DNA from 2 places in the Brevibacillus sp. HB1.2 genome. Region 1 is predicted to be linked to the other one. Evidence: a T-box and tRNA genes for the amino acid it is inferred to sense, from the RefSeq annotation. Region 1 holds a T-box; the other holds one or more tRNA genes.
What was found. The T-box of region 1 lies ahead of thrS (threonine--tRNA ligase). A T-box ahead of a tRNA ligase gene usually reads a tRNA of that ligase, here a tRNA-Thr.
Positions count from the first base shown of each region.

Region 2: it has a tRNA-Thr gene. The T-box ahead of thrS (threonine--tRNA ligase) is inferred to sense a tRNA for this amino acid. The anticodon was not compared.

Region 1 covers NZ_JABMIU010000003.1:219,802-224,227, reverse strand. The annotation lists gene thrS (threonine--tRNA ligase) at 1-1,688, opposite strand, end outside; T-box leader at 1,747-1,982, opposite strand; gene ytxC (putative sporulation protein YtxC) at 2,008-2,928, opposite strand; gene mqnC (cyclic dehypoxanthinyl futalosine synthase) at 3,109-4,215, opposite strand; gene HPY28_RS09130 (hypothetical protein) at 4,362-4,426, opposite strand, start outside.
Region 2 covers NZ_JABMIU010000001.1:558,163-562,588, forward strand. The annotation lists gene HPY28_RS02375 (VanW family protein) at 1-176, opposite strand, end outside; gene HPY28_RS02380 (NAD(P)/FAD-dependent oxidoreductase) at 337-1,383, opposite strand; tRNA gene HPY28_RS02385 (tRNA-Leu) at 1,563-1,649, opposite strand; tRNA gene HPY28_RS02390 (tRNA-Thr) at 1,657-1,732, opposite strand; tRNA gene HPY28_RS02395 (tRNA-Asp) at 1,776-1,852, opposite strand; gene HPY28_RS02400 (C40 family peptidase) at 2,036-2,944, shown strand; gene HPY28_RS02405 (hypothetical protein) at 3,020-3,262, opposite strand; gene HPY28_RS02410 (M3 family oligoendopeptidase) at 3,383-4,426, opposite strand, start outside.

The DNA.
Region 1 (4,426 bases):
AGCTTTTCTCTTACTTGTTCTGCGTATGGCATGTGCACTTCGCTGATGTTCATGATGCGTGCTTGAATTGGAGTCAGCCAAATCGGGAATGCACCTGCGTAGTGCTCGATCAGGATACCAATGAAGCGCTCCATGGAGCCGTACATCGCACGGTGCAAGACAACTGGACGATGCTTCTCGTTGTCTTGACCAACATAAGTCAGGTCGAATTTCTCAGGCATTTGGAAGTCCAACTGGATCGTTCCGCATTGGTGACGGCGTTTCAGCGCGTCGGTAATTTGGAAATCGATCTTCGGTCCGTAGAACGCACCGTCTCCGTCTTTGATTTCATAGGCCATACCGAGCTCATCCAACACTGTTTTCAGAGAGCTTTCTGCTGCTTCCCACAGCTCATCAGAGCCCATGGAATCTTCCGGACGAGTGGACAGAGCCACACTGTATTCGAAGCCAAATACCTTGTAGATGCTGTCAATCAAAGTGATCATGCCTTTGATTTCGCTCGCGATCTGATCAGGACGGACAAATACGTGCGCGTCATCCTGGCAGAAGGTGCGCACCCGCAGCATTCCGTTCAATGCCCCGGAGTACTCATGGCGGTGAACTTGCCCGAATTCGGAGTAACGGATCGGCAGGTCGCGGTAGGAATGCATCTCGTTTTTATAGATCAGCATGTGACCTGGGCAGTTCATTGGCTTCAAGGCGTAAGTCGCGTTGTCTACTTCAGAGAAGTACATGTTCTCTTTGTAGTGATCCCAGTGACCAGATTCTTTCCAGAGACGCTCGTTCATGAGGAACGGAGAGCGAACTTCTGTGTATTGTGCCAATTGTTGCAGACGGCGGGAGAATTGCTCCAGCTCGTTGCGAACAGTGAAGCCTTTTGGCAGGTAGAACGGCATGCCTGGCGCTTCCTCGGAGAACATGAACAGTCCCAGTTCTTTACCCAATTTGCGGTGATCGCGCTTTTTCGCTTCTTCGATGAAGTGCAGATATTCATCCATGTCTGCTTTTTTCGGCCAAGCTGTACCGTATACGCGTTGCAGAACTTGGTTTTCTGCTTTACCGCGCCAGTATGCACCTGCTACGCTCATCAGCTTGAATGCTTTGATGAAGCCAGTGGACGGCAAGTGCGGTCCACGACAGAGGTCGAAAAATTCGCCTTGCTCATACAGCGTGATAGTCGCATCCTCTGGCAGGTCGCGAATCAGCTCCAGCTTCAGGTGATCGTTCAGTTCTTGGAAAATCGTAGTTGCTTCTTCGCGGCTTACGACTTTGCGGCGAATCGGCAGGTCTTCCTTCACGATTTTTTCCATTTCCGCTTCGATTTTGCCCAAATCCTCTGGGGAAAGGGAAACCGGAATATCCATGTCGTAGTAAAAGCCATCTTCGATTACAGGACCGATTCCGAATTTCACTTCAGCGCCGTAAATGCGTTTTACCGCTTGAGCGAGCAAGTGAGCTGTACTGTGGCGGTATACTTCCAACCCGTCAGCAGAATCGAGGGTAACGATTTCAATCGCTGCGTCATCTGTGAGTTCTGTGTACAGATCGACAACCTTGCCGTCTTTTTTACCAGCTACTGCCTTTTTCTTCAGGCTAGAGCTAATGGAGCCTGCGATGTCTTCGATAGTAATCCCAGCGTCGTATTGACGAACGGCTCCATCTGGGAAAGTAACATGAATTTGTGCCACTGCGGATTCTTCCTTCCTGTATCTTTTTGGTTGAGAAAATAAAAAAACACTCATCCCAAAAAGGGACGAGTGTGTTCTCGCGGTACCACCCTACTTCAAGTCTGTTCACAAAAACAGACTCCTCATTCCATGTAACGGTATTTAACCGGCATACCGATAGTAAAAGCCTACGCTTCGTTCCCGGCAGCTACTCGAAGGTGGTAGATCAATAACAGTTCGCAGCGAGCTTCCAGCCTGTGGCCCGCCTCTCTAGAGCGTCCTTACTATTGTCCGTGTCCTTCTCATCGTATTTATAAGCGATGTAAAGTTGTTGTTGCTATTATAGTTTAGAGGGATTATTCCCGTCAAGTACACGTCGCTCGGATAGGCAAAGCGAACAAGAGTGGCAAGTAACGAGCCGACTGTCAAAAATACTGCGGATCGTCTGTGCAAGCCCAGGCTTTTCCGAAGCCATATGGAGCACGATACTCTCAGGAGCCAGTGTAACCAAAGCACTGACCAAATAATCCTCGTCCCTGCATTTTTGTTCATCCATGTTCAGAACGGTATCCAACTGTTCAAGCCAAAGACGATCCCCTTTTTTGTCATAAAGATGGAAAGGTTTGTCCACACTAGGAACGACATGAACGACTTCCTGCTTCGTTTCCTGTACAGCGATGAAATAGCGCAACAACTCGACAAACTCTTGGTATTGCTTGTCTTCCAGATATTCATCAATGCCAGTTTCCACGAGCTCGAATAGCTCGTTCCAATGCTCCTGCAGTCGAAACCGGACGAAGCCCAAGACGTTGATCGTTCTCTCCCACTCCAGATAGGTGAAAACTTTGCGATATACGTTTGCCTTGCGTGTCGTAGCTGTTAACAGTTCCCTACCATCAAGCTCGACTTCTTGGCACATGCGTTGAATATAAGGAAAAATCTCTGCCCACTCGTTCTCCATCTGTTCGGCAGCGAGTAAGTCAGCGGCCATTTCTTCCATAATTTTCGGTTCCTTCACCTGAATGACCCATTCGGCTAATGTAAGAGCAACGAAGGCTCTCGCCCACTCGATGGTCTGCGCGTCATACTCAGTCTCACACCAGCTTTGAAAGTAGAACAAGAGGTATCCATTCTCTTCTTGCTCCCTGTATGTAATGCGCACCGGTGCAGTGTTGACCCGCTCCGTCATCTCATTTACGATAGCCCGATACGTGTCACAATGCTCAGGGACATTCTCCAGCAATACGCGAAACGTCTGCATAACCATCCCCCCAACCGCCATTGTAGTTACAGTATATGTCCCGTCAGGAGCGATATACTTTTAAACGGTTGGAAACTCAGGGAAGGTTGCAGGTAAAAAATTCCTGAATTAAAAACCAAAAAATGCTCCCCTGCCGGTTTCCCTTTGTTAGGAGGGGGCAGAGAAGCGTTTGGAGGTTATTTAGTTTTGCATGACAAAATCACGTTCTGACATCTCGCCGTCTTTGAAAACGCGCAGAATGTCATACTTTGTGTTGCGCTGTGCAGGGATTTTGCCTGCGCCGCGAATGAGCTCCAAAATTTGGTTCGTGTTGACCTTGTACGTACATGCCGCTGCGGAAACCACGTTTTCTTCCATCATTGTTTGGCCGAAATCATTCGCTCCGTAAGAGAGGGAAAGCTGACCGTAATGTGGGCCCATCGTCACCCAAGAAGATTGGAAGTTTTCAATATTATCCAGCATGAGGCGGCTGATTGCCAGTGTTTTCAAGTATTCCTCTGGCGTGTTGTTGACTGCCTTCATATTGGTGTTGTCCGGTTGGAATGTCCAGACGATGAACGCTTTGAATCCGCCTGTCTCATCTTGGGCATCACGAATGCGCAAAAGGGACAGTACGCGCTCCTCCATCTCTTCCCCAAAACCGATTACCATGGTAGCAGTACCAGGCAACCCTGCACGGTGTGCGGCTTTTTGGGTGTCAATCCATTCAGTCCAAGAGCCTTTCAATCGGGAAATCTTCCGACGTGTACGATCGTCGAGGATTTCGCCACCCGCTCCTGGCAAGGAATCGAGACCCGCTGCCTTCAGCTCTTTCAGCACTTCCTCGACAGACATGTTGGAAACTTCCGCGATTTTCATCACTTCCGCTACAGACAGAGAGTGCATCGTAATCTGCGGGAAGCGCTGCTTGATCGCGCGCAACAGGTCGGTGTAATAATCCAGCTTCAGATCCGGATTGGTACCGCCTTGCATCAAGATTTCCGTACCGCCTACGTCTACGGTCTCTTGAATTTTTTCGAAAATAGTCTCTCTGGGTAGAACGTATCCTTCCGAAGAGCCTGGCGCTCGATAAAAAGCACAAAATCGGCAATAGGTGTCACATACGTTCGTGTAATTGACGTTGCGGCTAATAACAAAAGTCGCAATCGGTTCTGGATGATGCTTTTGCATGACCAGATTGGCGTAATGTCCGATCTTTTCGATTTCATTGCTCGCAAACAAAGCCAGACCATCTTCAAGACCCAGACGTTCACCTGCGAGAGCACGTTCCAATATAGAATCGATCATAAGGATCACTCCTTGTACCATACGTAAATTCCATCCCACATCATATCACAATACCGGGACATCGGCTATAGCCCGAGGTGCTGGCAGATTCGCTGCCATACGCGAAAAAACCCTGCTAGAGACAGGGCTTGGAATCGCCATTATTCTTATTGTTCTTCATATCCGATCTGTTCGTATACTTCTGGCTCCCAGTAAATCACCGTTTGCGCGA
Region 2 (4,426 bases), on a different contig from region 1:
TCCTTGAGGTCCATCTTCTCCACATACTTTTCCTGTAACTTTTCCTGCAACTCGATAGCAGGAGATAACGGATCCACTTGTAACGCCATTGCACGCTCAGGCGCGTAGTTCATGCCCAGCGAGAACACAAGGGCCACTGTCGCTATACTGATCGGCCAATGCCGAACTTTCTTCATTTCTACTTCCTCTCCCACATTTGTTGATCGATTGACTGACGCGAAGTTCCCAATTTATATAGTCTGTCATTGTTTATTTCACCTTGCCTCTAACAATGTAACGTATGGGAAAAGCGACAATCAACCTGCAAATGTTGGGCTTTTTGTCCTACATCAGGTTCTACTCGTCATCCTCATCGATAACCCCGAGGGCTTTGTTCTTTTCTTTAAAGCGCTGGTTATGGGAAGAAACATACGCCATCCGATCTGCTACTGGGTCTATGTGTAATTTTGCACTGTTTACGGCCACAGCCGCATCGGTGAATGCTCCCGCGATCAGCGTAATCTTGCTGTCAAAGCTCGCAAAATCTCCCGCCGCAAAAATCCCTGGCAGATTCGTTGCCAGACGTGGACTGACAAACACGTTCCACTCATCCATGTCCAAGCCCCACTCTTTAATCCCAGTGAAATCGGCCTTCAATCCGTGATTGACGATGATGGCGTCGACATCGATTTGCTCCGTTTCGTCCGTCTCTAGATGACGTATCGTCACTTTATCGATCGTTTCTTTGTCTGAGCTTTGCAATTGCGTGACCGTATATGGGGTGCGAACGATCGCAGATGACTCTTTCATGCGCTTTACATTCCGCTCATGTCCACCAAATACATCACGGCGATGCACGACAGTTACAGACGCTGCGATTTGCACCAGTTCATTTGCCCAATCGACCGCGGAGTCGCCGCCACCTGAGATGAGGACGTGTTTCCCACGGAATGGCTCCAGTTCCTGCACCGTATAATGAAGATTTGTCACCTCGTAGCGCTCGGCCCCTTCAATCTCCAGTTTTGCCATTTTCAAAATACCTCGGCCCAGAGCCAGTATGATCGTGCGCGTCCAATGCCGTCTCCCCGATTTTGCAACGAGTATGTACGTGCCATCTTCTTGTGGCTCTAGTCCAATAATCGCCTCGCCTAGCACGATGGTGGGATCAAATGTCTTCGCTTGCTCCACCAGATTGGCAACTAGCTTTTCACATAACTGTGGTGGTACACCGCCTACATCCCAGATCATTTTTTCTGGATAGATCAACATTCGTCCACCGAGCTCTTCTTTCGCTTCAATGAGTTTCGTCTTCAGATCTCGCATCCCGCTATAAAAGGCAGCGTACATCCCCGCAGGGCCACCGCCAATAATGGTTACATCAAACAGCTCCAACTGTTCTCCCACAACTACCCCTCCACTGTCTTTCTGTTTGTTTATGAATCATCAAATACGATAATGAAAATGAGATTCATTATCACAATGTGATTGTAATGGAAAATGGAGGAGGATTCAACATTCCAGAAAAAATAAAAAGGCTCGTAATTAGCTTCATCAGCCAATTTACGAACCTGTTGTTTACCATATGGTGCGGTCGAGAGGACTTGAACCTCCACGGTGTTGCCACCACTAGAACCTGAATCTAGCGCGTCTGCCAATTCCGCCACGACCGCATAAAAATGGTGCCGGCAATAGGACTTGAACCCACAACCCCCTGATTACAAGTCAGGTGCTCTACCAATTGAGCTATACCGGCACATTACGAGAAACTATGTAATTCGCACATTCTAAAAATAGAATGGCGGAGCTGACGGGACTCGAACCCGCGACCTCCGGTGTGACAGACCGGCGTGAACTCCAACTTCACCACAGCTCCATATGGTTTTTGTCACCATCACCATCTTGCGGCGACTTCTGTAATATAGCACGATTCTATCTCCAGATGCAATAGTTTTTAAAAAAATAATGAAAGATTAATTTTTTCATAGATTTACCAACGAAAATCCGATAGAATTTTAGCTAGATATGCAGATTTTAGTAGATTGGTGGAGACGATGACATGAAAAAGACTTCGAGGCTACTCACCTTCCTCGCCCTCTTCACTCTGCTGCCTACTGCTGCCCATGCTTCCTCATCGGCATATGTGGTATCAGCAGGTGATACGCTGAGCAAGATCGCTCGTGAACATCAAGTAACGGTGGATCAACTCATTCAATGGAACCAACTGAATGACGATAGATTGTCAATTGGACAAACTCTATCTATTCACGGTGAAAACACTTCTGGCTCCATTGCGACTGACACTCCTTCCGATGTAGCTGTCAATCAGAATGATAACGCTACCACTGAGTCTAAAGAACTAACTGCTGGTGAAAAAGCCCGTGTCACTGGTGACGTGCTGAATGTGCGTAAAAAGCCTTCGACTGACGCAAAAGTGTTAGGCAAGCTAAGTTTCGGTTCCATTGTAGAAGTCGTAGAAACGGGTAATGAATGGACGAAAATCGAATTCGAAGATCGTGAAGCATACGTTGCTACAGAGTTCCTTAGTCCAAACCTCACTTCTACCGTTTCGCTGCCTGCCGAGGTAAATGCAGAAGATCTGGGTCGAATGAAGGAAATTTTTGAGCCATTGCTCAATACACCATACGTCTTAGGCGGAACTACTCCGAATGGCTTTGATTGTAGTGGCTTTACTTCATACGTTTTTGAACAGCTTGGGGTTACACTTCCGCGCACTTCTGAAGATCAATTCCGTGGCGGTCAAGAAGTATCACTAGATCAAGCACAGCCTGGTGACCTCTTGTTCTACGATTCGCTTGGAAAAGGACGCGTGTCCCACGTAGCGATCTATTTGGGTAATGGAGCAATCGTGCATGCGAATGGCGAAGATGTTCGCTATGGCAAAGTCGAATACATGCATAAGCTCTACCCGTTTTATGGAGTGAAGCGATACGCTAACTTCCAGTAAGCTTTCTACACATAAAAGCAAACAAACAGCCCTATCTGCCTTGCAGCAGTTCGAGGGCTGTTTGTCTTTCTGTGCTTAATGTATTTCGGTATTATGGGCCTGCTGATGTTGTTGCTGCTGCCCTCCGATTTCGATTTTGCCCAATGCTTGTTTCATTTTGTCGAGCTGAAGTTGATAATCACGAACGACTACGGTAAGAACACTGACAGACTCCTTGAAATCCGGCTCGCTGCTTACTCTGTCGATGGCTCTATGTAAATGCAGCATCTTGTTCTCCGTTTCCCGCAATAGGTCGAGTAACTGCAATCCGTTTACCACGTAATCACCTCATCTGTTTTTTCTTACTTTCTCCTTCCGCTCTGTTCCCTATGCGCACAAAAACGCTTTGCAACATGAATAAAAAACGTCCGCTAATGACATAGCGGACGTTCTTCCTATTTAGTTTAGGCGTGCAGACGCGAGCTCTACGAATTTGTCGATATCTTTTGCAACCAAAGAGAGTGAATTCCGCCAGAAATCGACGGAGCGTACATCAACATCCATGATAGCTGCTACATCTGCAACGCTCATTTTGCCCGTTACTGATAAGAGCTTGTCGTACTGCTCAACAAAAGCTTCCCCGCGCTTGAGATACTCTGCGTACAGGCCTTTCGCGAACAGAAGCCCAAAAGCATACGGGAAGTTGTAGAAATTGTAATCCGCGCTATAATAGTGCGGTTTGCATACCCACATGTACGGGTGTAGAGCTGCCGGATCCAAACCATCTCCGTAAGCGTCCTTTTGCGCTTGTAGCATCAGTTCGTTCAGAGTGGAAACAGACAAGGCACCTTCTGTTCTGCGCTCAAATACAGCAGTCTCGAACAAGTAACGGCTATAAATATCGACGATCACCTGACTTGCTCCGCTGATATCATTTTCCAAAATCGCAAATGCTTCCTCGGAGGTCGCTTGTTCAAGTGCTGCATTGGCAATGATGGTTTCGCACAAAATGGACGCTGTTTCGGCGATTGGCATTGGGTATTCGCTATTCAAGAATGCTTCGTTTACGAGACATTCTCCGTGATAGCCATGACCCAATTCATGTGCCATTGTGCTCACATCGCTGTAGCTGCCTGTGTAGTTGGACATAATTCTGCTCTCCCCTACGATGTGCAGGTTGTAGCAGAATGCCCCTCCACGCTTGCCTTCACGAATCTCAGCATCAATCCACTGATTGTCATAAGCTCGTGCTGCATAGTTGGCGAGCTTTTCGCTAAAGCTACCAAAGTGCTTCACAATGAAGTCGCGGGATTCCTCATACGAGAACCGCATGTCTGCCTCGCCCACTGGCGCAAACAGATCATAAAACGGCAACTGAGCGCTCTCATGGCCGAGTAACTTCGCCTTTGTACGGAAGTATTGATGGAAGGATGGCAGGCTCTCACGCATCGCCTGAAGCATCGCTTCGAGCGTCTCGCGGTCCATACGGGAGTCTTGCAACGT